DNA from 3 places in the Lysinibacillus sp. 10T31 genome. Region 3 is predicted to be linked to each of the others. Evidence: riboswitches for the same ligand, from Rfam matches in the RefSeq annotation. Region 3 holds a riboswitch; each other region holds the start of a gene.

Region 1 (4,695 bases), on a different contig from region 3:
GTAATCAATTATGCCTCGGCATAATTGCGTCCGGAATCGGCTTTGTGCTTGCACAAAGAACTCCTTTCCGATTCCGTGACATCCGCCGGAGGCTTTAACTTCTTCCAGTGGGTGTTTGGACACCCGCTGAAAGAAGTTAAAATTTCAATTCAGTATTTGATTTTCCAGATGCTAACGGAACAACTTCAATGACACATTTGAGAGGAGCAAAGTACCAAGATTTGATGTTATTAAAGGCTGAAGAAGTTAACACTTCTGACTCATTCATTATTAATTTATTCTCTAGTGATATTTATAGTATTTATCAAGCAGCATTGAAAAATAAAACGAAAATAATTCAACAACCGACAGTTCAACCATGGAATGCCAAAGAATTAATTTTAGAGGATCCTGATGGTTATGTTTTCACAGTAACAGAAAGCGTGGATGCCAATAAAGATTTTGATACTGTCATTGACAATGTTAAAAGTCAATTATAGTAATAATAAATTATGACATGTTTGCAACAGCAGAAACACGTTCGCTTGTTACACTACTTGTGTTTAATAGAGGCTGTATGTATTCAAGTGCGATTGCAGAGTGATTAAAAAGAATCAAGTTCCATTTACATTGAAGGAAATAAAATCGGTAAGTAGTATCCTTGATTCCTACAAATAGACAATACGATTGCTGTGTTAACTAATTGATCTTTATTACTACTCCAACGCAGTTAAACAAAATAATAGAAACTGTCTTTATTTACAAGAAGAGCGAAAGTCAACATGCTTCTATTTTTCAATTAAAACATGTTATTGAATCATTGCTGGAAGACCCTATCGAACAAAGCTAGTTTGATAGGGTCCAAATCAATTTATCGGAACATTTTTTGGATTTATCGGAACAATCCTATGGTTTATCGGAACAATTTATTGATTTATCGGAACAATTTCAAGGTTTATCGCCCTAATTTTTAAATTTATCGCCTAACTTTAATTTATCGCTCAACTTTTTAAATTTATCTACCACCTTTTTAAATTTATCTACCAACTTGTTTTATTTATCACCCAACTTTTTTAATTTATCTACCAACTTTAATTTATCACCCAACATTTTTAATTTATCGCCCATCTTCCCAATAAAATCAAAGAATAGCTAACTCCTGCGAGTTTTGTGAAAATGACGTCCACCTTTGCTCACTCCAACATCCATCAGTGCAAGTTGAATATAAGAGACACGAACGCCAAACTGAAACATCGTTTACTGTTTTGAATTTTACAGTGTGCTTTTCAAGGCATCAGGTCTATTATAATTATTATTATTATTTAGTAATTTATTATTTAGTAATTAATTATTAATTAGTAGTGACGGTTAATCCGTTAGCGGGTTTTCCGTCAATGGAGTAACCGTTATCGGATTTTCAGTCGGCGGTGTAATAGTATTTGAATACTAAAGAGTTTCTCGATCAGAACTACTGAGATTAATGCCTCCTTGTTAGTTATATACATATTAAGAGATGATATAGGGACATCAACTACGAAGTATTTTGGCAGGAAATATAAGAATCTTAGCAGCCGATATAATAAAATAATATTCAAGAAATCAAAATAAACTATAGAACGAAAACATTTGAACCAAAGCTGGTAAAACGGTATAAGATATAATAAAAAAATCATGTCATTTTAAATTTGAGCACTCTTTGATATATTTGAATCCATAGAACTATAGAAATATATCTAAAGTGGGTATCTCATGATACACTTTTCAATATAGACATTTTAGTTAGGAGTCTTTACATTGAAATCATTTTTAGCTGTTGGAATTGGCGGATTTTTGGGTGCCATCTGTCGATATAGCCTTGGTCTGGCACTTTCAAATAACGGTGGTTTTCCATTTGCGACACTTTGCATAAACATAATTGGTTGCTTTTGTTTAGCATGGCTATTTACAACGTTTACAAAGCGTACGCCTATAATTTTAGGAATTGGTACTGGCTTTTTTGGTGCCTTTACAACCTTTTCGACATTCTCTTTAGAGACGCTATTACTTTTGCAGGATAGTAAATGGCTACAAGCGGTTCTTTATATTTTAGGGAGTGTTTTTGGCGGTTTAGCTTCTGCATGGCTAGGATTTAAGGTAGCAAAGGGGCGCATCGTATGATAATTATTGGCATCGGTGGCTTTTTGGGTGCACTAACAAGATTTTATCTAGGAAAATTGATTGTCCATACATACCCATGGGCAACATTTTTTATTAATATAACGGGTTCTTTTGCGCTTGGCTTTCTATTTGCATTACATCCAACTGATTGGATTTGGCATTTTATAGGGCTTGGTTTTTTAGGAGCCTATACGACTTTTTCAACATTTGGTTTTGAATGTTTGCAGCTCTTTGAGCAGAAAAAATGGAGACAAGCAATTATTTATATAGGCACTACAGTTTTATTCGGTTTACTTTTCGCGACACTTGGCTTTTTCCTTGGGTAGCAGCATTTATGAGAAACTAGAGGTGATTTTTTGACACAGCCATCCATTGAACAATTAGAAGCGCTCGAAGCTGAAATTGAACAAACACTATACACTTTAATCGACCTAGAACTAGAAGAAAACTTTCCGGAAATGAATACACGCTTTGCACAATTGCTTGCAAAGGTTCAAGCAGCTCAGTTAATTGATTATAAACTTGATGTCCTCGTTGACCCTCAAGCATTTGCTACAGAAACATGTATTCTACTAAAAAGTTTAATAGAGGCAAAGGCTAGACCACATAAAAGACAACGCCTCCTAACACATCGTATGATTTTAAAAATATGGCTACGGAAAAATCAACGCTTTATGAATGAATTTTTACCCCAAATGTTTTAGGCGCCTCTCGATCTCTCAAGGGCGCCTTCTTTTATATTTACTTCTTTTAAGTCCCCTTCAATTGTTACACCAAATTTCCACAGCAGTACAAAAAATCGCAGTTCACTATCCCCTGTTACTTGTTCAAATTCCTTCTTAAATATTTCAGAATATAGCTTTAATTAAAAATATGTTGCAAATATTGATTTTTTATTATAATATTTATTATTGTGAAAAAAAATAATATATTTGCTTCTTATCAAGAGAGATGGAGGGACTGGCCCGATGATATCTCGGCAGCGGAACTTATGATTAAGTTACTGTGCCAAATCCAGCAGGCAAAGGCTTGATAGATAAGAGGAGTGTTTTATAGATATAAGGCCTCTTCTTGTTGTTACAAGAAGAGGCCTTTTTTCGTAAAAAAGAATGGACAAAAGACGTGTCCAATTTTATTTTTTGGAGGTAGACATGAAGAAAGAGAATCCATGGGCGTTGATCCCATTTGTTGTTTTTTTGATTTTATTTATTGGCTCAGGGGTTATTACAGGTGATTTTTACGCCTTCCCTGTCATTGTAGCCATTACCATTTCAGGCGCTGTGGCTTTGGCGATGAATCGAAAAGAATCGTTTACGCAAAAGGTTGATATTTTTTGCAAAGGCGCAGGAAATTTAAATGTTATGCTGATGGTTATTAYTTTTCTCTTGGCTGGTGCCTTTTCAGCGGTAGCAAAAGGCATGGGGGCAGTGGACTCCACTGTAAACTTTGCTTTATCGGTCGTACCACCAAACCTGCTTGTCGTAGGCTTGTTCATCATTGCCTGCTTTATCTCCCTATCGATGGGTACATCGGTAGGAACGATTGTTGCACTGGCGCCAATTGGAGTTGGGATAAGCGAGCATATCGAACTTTCCATGGCTTTAGTAATGGCAGCGATTGTTGGCGGTTCGATGTTTGGCGATAATTTATCCTTTATTTCAGATACAACAATTACTGCCGTTCGTTCACAAGGTGCACAAATGAAAGATAAATTTAAGGTGAATTTTTGGATTGTGTTGCCGGCAGCTATTGTAACGAGCATTATTTTAGGGATTATCACAATGGGTGAGACGGCACAAGTGGAACATTTAAGCTATAGTTGGATAAAAATTGTTCCCTATGTTTTGGTTATTATTTTAGCGTTAGCTGGAATGAATGTTTTCCTTGTTCTGGTATCTGGGATTGTTCTCGCCGGGGCTGTTGGCTTAGCGGATGGCAGCTATAATTTAATGAGCCTTTTTCAAAAGATCGGCGAAGGAATGTCAGGCATGTATGAAATGGCATTTCTTGCGATACTAATAGCTGGAATGGTGGAGGTTATTAAGTTTAACGGAGGGATTGACTTTCTTCTTCACCTTGCAACAAAAAGGATTAAATCGAAAAAAGGTGCTGAATTTGGCATTGCCGGCCTAGTGGGCTTAACAAATTTATCTACGGCTAATAATACGATTGCTATTTTAATTGCTGGTCCGCTTGCAAAAAATATTGCTGAACAGTATGGGATTGAGCCGAAAAAGTCCGCAAGTATATTAGATATTTTCTCCTGTACGATCCAAGGCCTTCTACCATACGGAGCCCAATTCCTGGCAGCCGCAAGTGTAGCCGGAATATCACCTGTGAGCATGCTGCAATACTCTTTCTATCCAGTCCTTATAGGAATTTGCGGAATCATCGCTATCCTCATCGGATACCCGGCAAAAAAGGCAGCCTGAACTTTATCACTTTAAAAAAATTGATTTTACATTAAAATAATCCAATTGTTTTGAAAAAAGATTAATCAAAACGATTGGATTTTTCTATTTGAGGCAAGTCTGCAATCAAGCTATGAACAACTGCGTT
Region 2 (4,695 bases), on a different contig from region 3:
CCTGTTGCAAAAGAAATTGTCCAGGCAGTTAAAGCTTTTGCAGATGAAAATAAACAAAGTCTATCTTTTTTTACAGAACAATTGTCAATGAATAACGTCCAAGAAGAAAAGACATTAAAAGCCATGCAAGAAACATTATCTTTGCAAGAGTTTCCTAATATTAATGAGGATATTTTAGCGCAAGAGGTTTATTTAATGTGTTTATATGGTGATGAGGATATAGAGAAAAAGTATACTTCAAAATTCCCTCATTTATTATTAAAAAGATGGCACCCTTACATTACAAATGTTTTGCAACATGATGTTTCCAAATCTATTGCTGTCCAGGCTGTACTAGATTATTTCGACTTGAAGCCTGAGGAAGCGCTTGCTTTTGGGGATGGAGATAATGATATCGACATGCTGGAGCAGGTTGGTTTTGGTATTGCAATGGGTAATGGTAGCGAAGCATTAAAAAAAGTCGCTGATTATGTAACGAAAAAATCAGCTGAGGATGGAATTGATTTTGCTCTACGTGAGCTACAAATAATTTAACTCCTTTCAGCAAATATTTTTTGTACCGAAAGCGAAGTGACAGGTACAATTATGCCTCGGCATAATTGATTGGAGAAAATTGTATTAAATTCATAATACTCATAATGTTGTCTCCTTTGAGTTATTATAAAGCTAACTATTAAAAATTATTACGCTTTAGGTGGGATGGATTTATGGCGCATCACGTGCAATCTCTTATTGAACATTATGGATATTTTGGCATCATTCTTATCCTAGTAGGAGGAATTGTCGGGCTGCCACTTCCTGATGAAATATTTTTGACATATGTAGGGTATAGCGTATATCGTGAAACTCTTGCACATATTCCAGCTTTAATCAGCGCTATGATAGGTGCAGCTGGGGGAATTACCTTGAGCTACTATATAGGCTATAAATTCGGGTTACCTTTATTGCATAAATACGGTTCTAAAATCCATATTACTGAACAGAAAATTGATTTTACTAAAAAATTATTTGATAAAATTGGACCAATATTATTATTAATAGGGTTTTTTATTCCTGGTGTACGTCATCTTACTGCATATATTGCAGCTATTAATAATTATCCTTATAAAAAATTTGCATTCTTTGCTTATACGGGAGCAACTATATGGACATTTACTTTTATTACTTTAGGGAAGGTACTTGGAGAGAAATGGCATTATGTTGGGTTATATTTTTCCCGCTACAGTATTTATCTTATAATATTGTTCATCATAATTATGTTGGTCGTTTATTTTGTTTTCAAAAGAAAGAATTCATCAAATAATTTATAAAGAAAGGTCTGGTTCAATATTTATTGAATCAGACCTTTCTTTATTGAGAATAATTTAAAAATTAAAGTGTATCAAAAAACAAAGGTTGATTTTCACTCCGAGCTGGCGCTTTCCGCGGGCTTGGCTTCAACTTCTTTAAGCGGGTGTCCAAACACCTGCTTAAAGAAGTTAAAGCCTCCGGCGGATGTCACAGAATCGAAAAGGAGTTCTTTGTGCAAGCACAAAGCCGATTCCGGACGCAATTATGCCAAGGCATAATTGATTATTTCCCTCGTCACTTCGTTCCTGCGGGGCTTTCAGCGCAAGCTCATCCCGCAGGAGTCGCCACTCTCCGCGAAAATCAACAGTTCCTCATCATAGAATGAGTCGACAAGCGAAACAAAAATAGTAATTATAGCTATGGTTAAAATACTATACTAGGAAATCCTCACCACATAGATTTACTCGAGTAAAACAAGATTAGATGCTCATCATAAAATGCTATATGGCAGAATCTGTCGATTGAATTACCATACAGCTCTATGAAAAACAAAGTGGTGTACGTATACATTTCAAATCGTGCCTAATCCTATATTAAGGTAATATTGCAAATGAGCGGACAGGGAATCCAGATGCTTTTTCAGGCTTCGGCACAATATTGAATATAACGGCCCCTTTTGAAGGTAGCTTATCTAAATTTGTCATAAGCTCAATTTGGTAAGTATCTTGCTCTAGCACAAAATATTCGCCGTCTAGCTTACCATTTTTACGAAAATCTGCTGCTGAATCCGTATCAAAAGTTTCGTGGCCAATAGCACTTACTTTTCGTTCGTTGAATAAAAATTGTAATGCTTCTAATCCCCAGCCAGGAATGTGATTATTGCCATCAGCGTCTTTGTTGCTGAAAGTCTCTTTATCTGGCCAACGTTTACTCCAATCGGTACGTAGCGCAACAAAGGTACCTGCTTCAATTTCTCCATATTCAGCTTCAAAGTTAAGAATATCTTGAACACTTAACGTGAAGTCGTTATTAACTTCGGCTTCCTTCGATTTATCAATAACAATTAGTGGTAGCACTAGTTCTTTTAGCTCCAATTCCTCTAAATAGCGTGTATCTCGCACAAAATGGATAGGTGGGTCGATATGGGTTCCGTATTGCCCTGGGAAAGTGAATTGCTGTGCAAAGAAGCCATCATCATGCGAAAATAATGTTTCAAATTTTGCATCATCAAACATAAAGAAATGTGGAGAATTTGGACCAAATGTATGTGTTAAATCTACCCATTCTTTCGTTTTCAATAGTTGAATTGCTTGTAAAAGTTCATTTGCCATAATATTTCCCTGCTTTCTTTTAATTATTTTGATTACAACAATAAAAAAGAGTCCTCCTTGAAGAAGAGGACTCTTGTGCAAAGCAACTAAGTAAGTCTTCTCATCTCTCAAGGCTGAATTTTGCCAATTGGAATTAGCACCATACCTATAGGCTGGTTGCTGAGACTTCATAGGGCCAATCCCTCCGTCTCTCTTGATAAGAAAAAAACAATATAAGAATTTTCAGAAACAACGATTACAAACACTTTAGCATATTTATTTATAGTTTACAAGTTCGATAGGGATACAAGGTTAAAATTCATAAAGATACTAAAAACAAAAAAGAGGCCCTCTTCAAAGGACCAACTCTTCACCAACCCAAAATTAGTGTTAGCTTACAACAGCTACTTTCAGTAAATGTTATACGAAATCCATCTGGTGTATAGGTAGTTTCGAATTTTATAGTAATGCCTGTTGACGTAATTAACTTTTCAACTTCCGTTTTATTTGATTGTTGTGCTGCGTTCATAAGATCATGCGCAAATTGCTCTGATTCATCAATTCTATCCGTAAGTAATTGTGCTTGCTGCATAATAACCTTGATCCGATTCGCGGAAGTCTTCAATTTCTTTGTATTGACAATCGGAAATGGACTTCTATTCGTTGGGTTTGTCGGCATTGCTAGATGGCTAGAAGGGTGTTGAATTGTTGGTTGATTCGCCATTACCCATGCCGGATAATAATTAGGATAGACAAAATATGGATAAGGATTGTAATGCAACTAAATTCCTCCTATCCTATAGCTGATACCTTATATTATGTACAACAAAGACTTTAGGTGTTAATGGTGGAGTCGTCCGATAAAAACTGAAATTGTTCCGATAAAACGAGAAAAGATTCCGATAAAAGCTAAAATTGTTCCGATAAATCTACAAAGTAATTATATAAAAATGAATTCATCGCAATAACGTGGAGTTGATTTCCGTTCCGACCGGTCACTTCATTAACATGAACAAATGACTTTTGTAGTGAAAGCAATAGTCGGGAACGGTAATCCACACATTCACAAAGGTTATTGTTTGTTTCTATCAAAGATTAACCATAGGAACGTAGTCGCTGCGGCAATCATCACCATACAGAATCCGTATATAGGAGTATGAGCTAATGATTGGTGGCGAACGATGATTCCTCCAATGTATGATCCTAGAAAAATACCAATGTTAAAGGCCGAAATATTTAATGCTGAAGCCATTGAAATAGCTGATGGTATATATTTTTCTGAAAGCTGAACGGCATAAAGCTGTAATCCCGGTACATTCATAAACATAAATAGCCCCATCATAAAGACCATTATTAATCCAACGATTGATGATTCTAAAAAGAAGTTGATGCCGAGTAGTGCCAATGCTAAGCCTATAAAGATAATAAAGATAGAACGTAAAGGGTTATTATTCGCAAAACGACCACCTAATGTATTACCGATGGCAACACAAATACCATACACAACTAAAATCACGACAATTGCCTTCGGTGAGTAGCCCATATACTGCTCTAAAATAGGAGAAACATAGGTGTATACAACGAATGCGCCACCATACCCAATTGCAGTAATAAAGAGGATTAATAACATTCGAATATTCCCTAATACTTTACCAATATCTCGAATGGATATTGGATTGCCTTTCGCTAAGTGACTTGGCACAAGCAGGGCATTACTAATTAATCCAATAATACCTATGATAACTATGAAAATAAACGACATTCGCCAATCGGTTACTTGTCCAATAAAAGTTCCTAGTGGGACACCAGTCACAGTTGCTAATGTTAGTCCTGTAAACATAAAAGCTATTGCACTTGCTCGTTTATTAGGTGCCACAACATCTGCAGCTATCACAGAGGCAATGGACATAAACACACCATGTGCCAATGCTGATATAACACGCCCAGTTAGTAGTAATGAGAATGAGGGCGCTAAGGCTGCAAGTAAATTACCGATAATAAATAGCACCATAACGAGCAGTAACACATTTTTGCGACTAAGGCGCGATGTTAATGCTGTTAAAAGTGGTGCACCAATAGTTACACCTAGTGCATA
Region 3 (4,695 bases):
TTATCTGTGCGAAAGCGAAGCGACAGCAACAAAGCGCCCAGCCGGAACGGAAATCAACCACGCGTTATGGTGATGATCCCTTATCTTTACAATAATCCGATCCATTTCCAATACGTTGCGGAAAATAGAAGAACTAGGATGTATCCAAAAATCGTTAATGGAATACCAGATTTTAAGAAATCTTTTGTTGTAAAGGCTCCTGTACCATACGCAAGCATATTTTGCGGTGCACTAATAGGTAAGAGGAAGCCAAAGCTAATAACGAATTGTTGTACGATAACGAAACCAACCTGATCGACATTAGTCGTTAATGTTGAGGCTAAAACGATAAATACAGGTATAAGCGCAGATGCTAAGCTTGTTGCACTCGCAAAGCCTAAATGAATAAGAATATTAAATAAAGTAACAATCGCAATTGTTGCAAGAATTGGCATAGAATCTAAACCAAGTGAACCGAATACTTTATCAGATAACCACGACGCACCTTTTGTATTAAGCAAGACCGTGCCTAGCATAATTCCTACAGCGAAGACGATAATTGTCCCCCAAGGAATATGTGGTTCAACTTGCTTCCATGAATAGACTCCGATTTTTGGCATTAATAAAATGGCAATAGCAACGATTGTGACGGTTGTCGTATCGAATGGGTGAAGTTTGCCCTCAGTAGCCCAGAAAAATAGTAAAATTGCCGATGTTATGATTAATCGAATTTCGGGAGCTTTTAATGGACCAAGTTCCGCAAGCTGTTTTTTTATTACGTCTCTACCACCTTCAATATTACTTGTTTCAGGCTTAATTAGTGTAATCATAATGAAAAATAGAGCGACTGACATGATGATTGAGAAGGGAGCAGCATAAAGTAACCAAGCACCCCAAGAAATATCCACACCAAACTGTTCTTTGATGAAGTTTAAAGCGACCATATTTTGAGCTGCTGCCGTCTTTATACCGATATTCCAAATAGAGACAGCTTGCACAGAGGTAATGACAAGAAGAGCAGCAAGTCGACTATCACGTGGTAAACCAAATGCTGCTACCATTCCAAGTAGTATTGGCACAACTGCGCCTGCACGTGCAGTAGCAGAGGGGACAAAGAATGCGAGTGCAATAGATACTAAAATAGCACCGAATACAATGGCTTTGGTTTTTGTTCCTACGAGTGAAAGGATCCATAGCGCAAGTCGTTTATGTAAATTGGTAATCTGCATGGCTGCCGCTAGGAAAAGTGCTGCGGCTACTAGTGCTACTGCTGAATTACTAAATCCACTTAATGCTAATTTTAATGCATCCGAAGTTCCTAGCACTCTCGTTGGATCTTCCATTGATGGAGCTAACCCTAGTAAGATTGTAACGAGAGCAATAATCATAGCAGAGCTAACGGGATAGGATACTGCTTCTGTAACCCAAAGGATAACCGCAAAAGCTAAAATAGCTAAAGCACGTTGGCCGGCTACAGGTAAATCGCCGTTGTTAGGTAAAAAAGTAATGATGATTAATGAAGCGAAGGCTAATCCAATCCAGAGTGGTTTCAAATTACGTTTCGGTTTTGCTTGTACAGAAGTAGACATACATTTTCATCCTTTCTTAAACATGACTGTAATTTTCCCATCGGCTAGTAAAATGCTTTATTAAGAAAGTTAATTTGTCTATTTATTGTAAAAAAACTAGTATGTGAAATACCCTCTATTTATAGCGATAATGGGCAGTTGCGAGAAAATATATGGCCATAGAAAAGACAAAAATATCCAAAAGATATTATTTTTTCTTTTTGAATGCTGAAGTCACTTTAGGCTCAGTTCCCATCATCAACCGCTTAATATTTTCGATATGCAAAATGATTGCTATACCAAAAAGTGATAGGGCTATAATCGTTGGGACTGTTCCAGGAATCCATAAATATGTGGCTGTACAGAAAACGAGATAAAATTCAAGTACACCGATAATTAAATAATTTGTCACGAAAGATAAAATAACAAATAAAATGAGTGCGAATAAGCCAATTTTCCAATCAATCGCAAGTAATATTCCTATGATTGAAGCAGTTCCTTTACCGCCATTGAAGCCCATATAAAATGGGAAATTATGACCTAGAATGACACCGGCAGCTACAATATAGATGAAGAGCCAAACTTGTACTTCTGTTAATTGTGTGATATCTGCTAAATAAACATGTACACCGATTATAGCTGCAACGCCTTTGCCGATATCGATCAGTGCAACTAATATGCCGTATTTCCAGCCAAGGGAAAGTGTTGCATTAGAGGCACCTGCATTGCCATGACCAGTCTTTTTTAAATCTACTCCGGATAAAAACTGAGCAACTTTAGAGCCGTGAATACAGCCAATCAAATAACCAACAAGAAGAAAAATGATAATGGCTTTTATCATAAAAATCCTCCTTTCAAAATAAAATAGGCTCATCATTAAAAGTTAGGAATGATGTTTGTTATAACATATGCCATGAAGCTGATTGGAGTGGAGACTGGGCGACTCCTTGGGGGATTAGCGATAGAGGAACGAAGGCTAAAACCATCACGTCCTGTGATAACGCCTTCGTGACCAACATCGTGTTGTTGCTGCTGCTGCTTCGCTTTCGCGCAAAAAACATTTGCTGCTGCCGCTTCGCTTTCGCGCAAAAAACATTTGCTGCTGCCACTTCGCTTTCGCGCAAAAAACATCTGTTGGCCCGAGCGAGCACCGCGAGTGAAGCGGCTTATCGGACGCCCCCAAGAAAGCGCCCAGTCGGAACGGAAATCAACCCCACATTTTGGTGATAAAACAATTAAATACCTAAAATAGTGTATGCGTTCGTATTACGTAAAAAAGCAGACAGAAGTTTCGGAAAAAATAAAATTTTAGTGTTGACAGAGAAAAAGTCTATGTTTATACTGTGTAACAACGATGGAAATTGAATCTCATATACTCTTATCAAGAGCGGCGGAGGGATAGGCCCTATGATGCCCGGCAACCAGTAAGTGATGAACTTGCTAAGGTGCTAATTCCTACAGATTCTTATTGGATCTGGCAGATAAGGGGAGGAAAACTTGCAACCGCAACCCTCTTCTTAGCTGAAGAGGGTTTTTGTTTTCTACTGAAAAATCCTCCTCATCTCCGGTACCATCGTAAAAAAATAACCATTTGGAGGTATACAATGACAAAATTTAAACCAGAAACATTACTGTTACACGGTGGCCAAGAGCCAGACCCGGTAACAGGGTCACGAACAGTACCGGTATATCGCTCAACGGCGTTCGTTTTTAAAGACACTGCTCATGCGCAACGTCTTTTTGCCTTAGAGGAAGCCGGCAATATTTACACACGAATTACAAACCCAACTGTAGATGTTTTTGAAAAACGCGTCGCTTTATTAGAAGGCGGTACAGCAGCAGTAGCACTTTCATCTGGTGCAGCAGCTATCGCATTTTCCATTTTAAATCTTGCAGGGGCAGGTGATGAAATTGTTGCAGGTAGCTCTTTATACGGAGGCACTTATAATTTATTCGCCAACACACTACCAAACTACGGTATTAAAACGATTTTTGTAGACGAAACAAATCCAGAAAATATCCGAGCTGCTATTACTGATAAAACAAAGGCAGTGTTCGCTGAAGTTTACGGTAACCCAAGTTTAAAGGTACTAGATATTGAAGCAGTAGCAAATATAGCACATGAAAACGGCTTGCCATTAATTATTGATAGCACATTTGCTTCACCATATGGCTCTACACCAATTGACTACGGTGCAGATATCGTTGTTCATTCCGCAACAAAATGGATTGGTGGTCATGGAACAACTTTAGGTGGTGTTGTAGTAGATGCAGGGAAGTTCGATTGGACTCGTGGACGTTTCCCGGGCTTTACTGAGCCAGATGCTTCTTATCACGGTTTGCGTTATGGTATTGACACAGCAGATGCAGCATTTGCCACAAAACTGCGTGTGCAATTACTACGTGACTTTGGTCCAACATTAAGTGCAGATGCAGCATTTAATTTATTACAAGGTTTAGAAACGCTTCATTTACGTATCCCTAAACACAATGAAAATGCATTAGCGGTAGCTGAATATTTACGAAACCACCCATCTGTGGAATATGTAAATTACAACGGCTTAGAAGATTTCCCTACCCATAATTTAGCTAAAAAATATTTGAAAAATGGCTTCGGTTCAGTGCTTACATTTGGTATTAAAGGTGGACGTGAAGCAGGGCGTAAATTAATTGATAGTGTGAAATTATTCTCGCACGTAGCAAATGTAGGGGATGCCAAATCATTAATTATTCATCCAGCATCTACTACACATCAGCAACTGTCAGCTGAGGAGCTAATCCAAACTGGCGTAACCGAGTCGCTCATTCGCTTATCCATCGGTTTAGAGGCAGTAGAGGACATTATTGCAGATTTAGAACAAGCAATTGAACAAGTAACAGCTTCACAACAAGAAGTAGAAGCTTAATAAATAAAATACATTGGCTAATGTTGTAGCGTTTACGTATTTTCTCATTCGATAGGCCTCATTCGGTAATGCGTCAAACGTTGCTACATCATCCGCTCACCTCATTTGGTGAGAGTAATGAAATAGTTTAAAATTAATACCAAGTAATTTTATAAGTATTATTGACTTAATTAATTCCTTGTTTTATACTAGGAAATAAGAAAAGTGTTCGAAAGGCTACCGACCTAGAACCAATTTAATTA

What was found. Region 3 has a riboswitch for S-adenosylmethionine ahead of AC1DCY_RS18955 (O-acetylhomoserine aminocarboxypropyltransferase/cysteine synthase family protein). Riboswitches for the same ligand answer to the same signal wherever they lie in the genome.
Region 1: linked by a shared signal. The riboswitch ahead of AC1DCY_RS18415 (Na+/H+ antiporter NhaC family protein) and the one ahead of AC1DCY_RS18955 (O-acetylhomoserine aminocarboxypropyltransferase/cysteine synthase family protein) in region 3 are both predicted to bind S-adenosylmethionine.
Region 2: linked by a shared signal. The riboswitch ahead of AC1DCY_RS01185 (cyclase family protein) and the one ahead of AC1DCY_RS18955 (O-acetylhomoserine aminocarboxypropyltransferase/cysteine synthase family protein) in region 3 are both predicted to bind S-adenosylmethionine.

Annotation. Positions count from the first base shown of each region.
Region 1 is NZ_JBFTHS010000033.1:43,376-48,070, forward strand. Features, by position in the region: gene AC1DCY_RS18395 (VOC family protein) at 189-479, shown strand; gene crcB (fluoride efflux transporter CrcB) at 1,774-2,136, shown strand; gene AC1DCY_RS18405 (fluoride efflux transporter FluC) at 2,133-2,462, shown strand; gene AC1DCY_RS18410 (hypothetical protein) at 2,493-2,840, shown strand; SAM riboswitch class I at 3,073-3,179, shown strand; gene AC1DCY_RS18415 (Na+/H+ antiporter NhaC family protein) at 3,288-4,568, shown strand.
Region 2 is NZ_JBFTHS010000001.1:216,986-221,680, reverse strand. Features, by position in the region: gene AC1DCY_RS01195 (Cof-type HAD-IIB family hydrolase) at 1-534, shown strand, start outside; gene AC1DCY_RS01190 (DedA family protein) at 708-1,310, shown strand; gene AC1DCY_RS01185 (cyclase family protein) at 1,884-2,621, opposite strand; SAM riboswitch class I at 2,719-2,824, opposite strand; gene AC1DCY_RS01180 (YuzC family spore coat inner layer protein) at 2,971-3,381, opposite strand; gene AC1DCY_RS01175 (MFS transporter) at 3,673-4,695, opposite strand, start outside.
Region 3 is NZ_JBFTHS010000036.1:300-4,994, reverse strand. Features, by position in the region: gene AC1DCY_RS18975 (hypothetical protein) at 1-95, shown strand, start outside; gene AC1DCY_RS18970 (DASS family sodium-coupled anion symporter) at 87-1,568, opposite strand; gene AC1DCY_RS18965 (glycerol-3-phosphate acyltransferase) at 1,756-2,388, opposite strand; gene AC1DCY_RS18960 (hypothetical protein) at 2,424-2,678, opposite strand; SAM riboswitch class I at 2,923-3,035, shown strand; gene AC1DCY_RS18955 (O-acetylhomoserine aminocarboxypropyltransferase/cysteine synthase family protein) at 3,152-4,453, shown strand.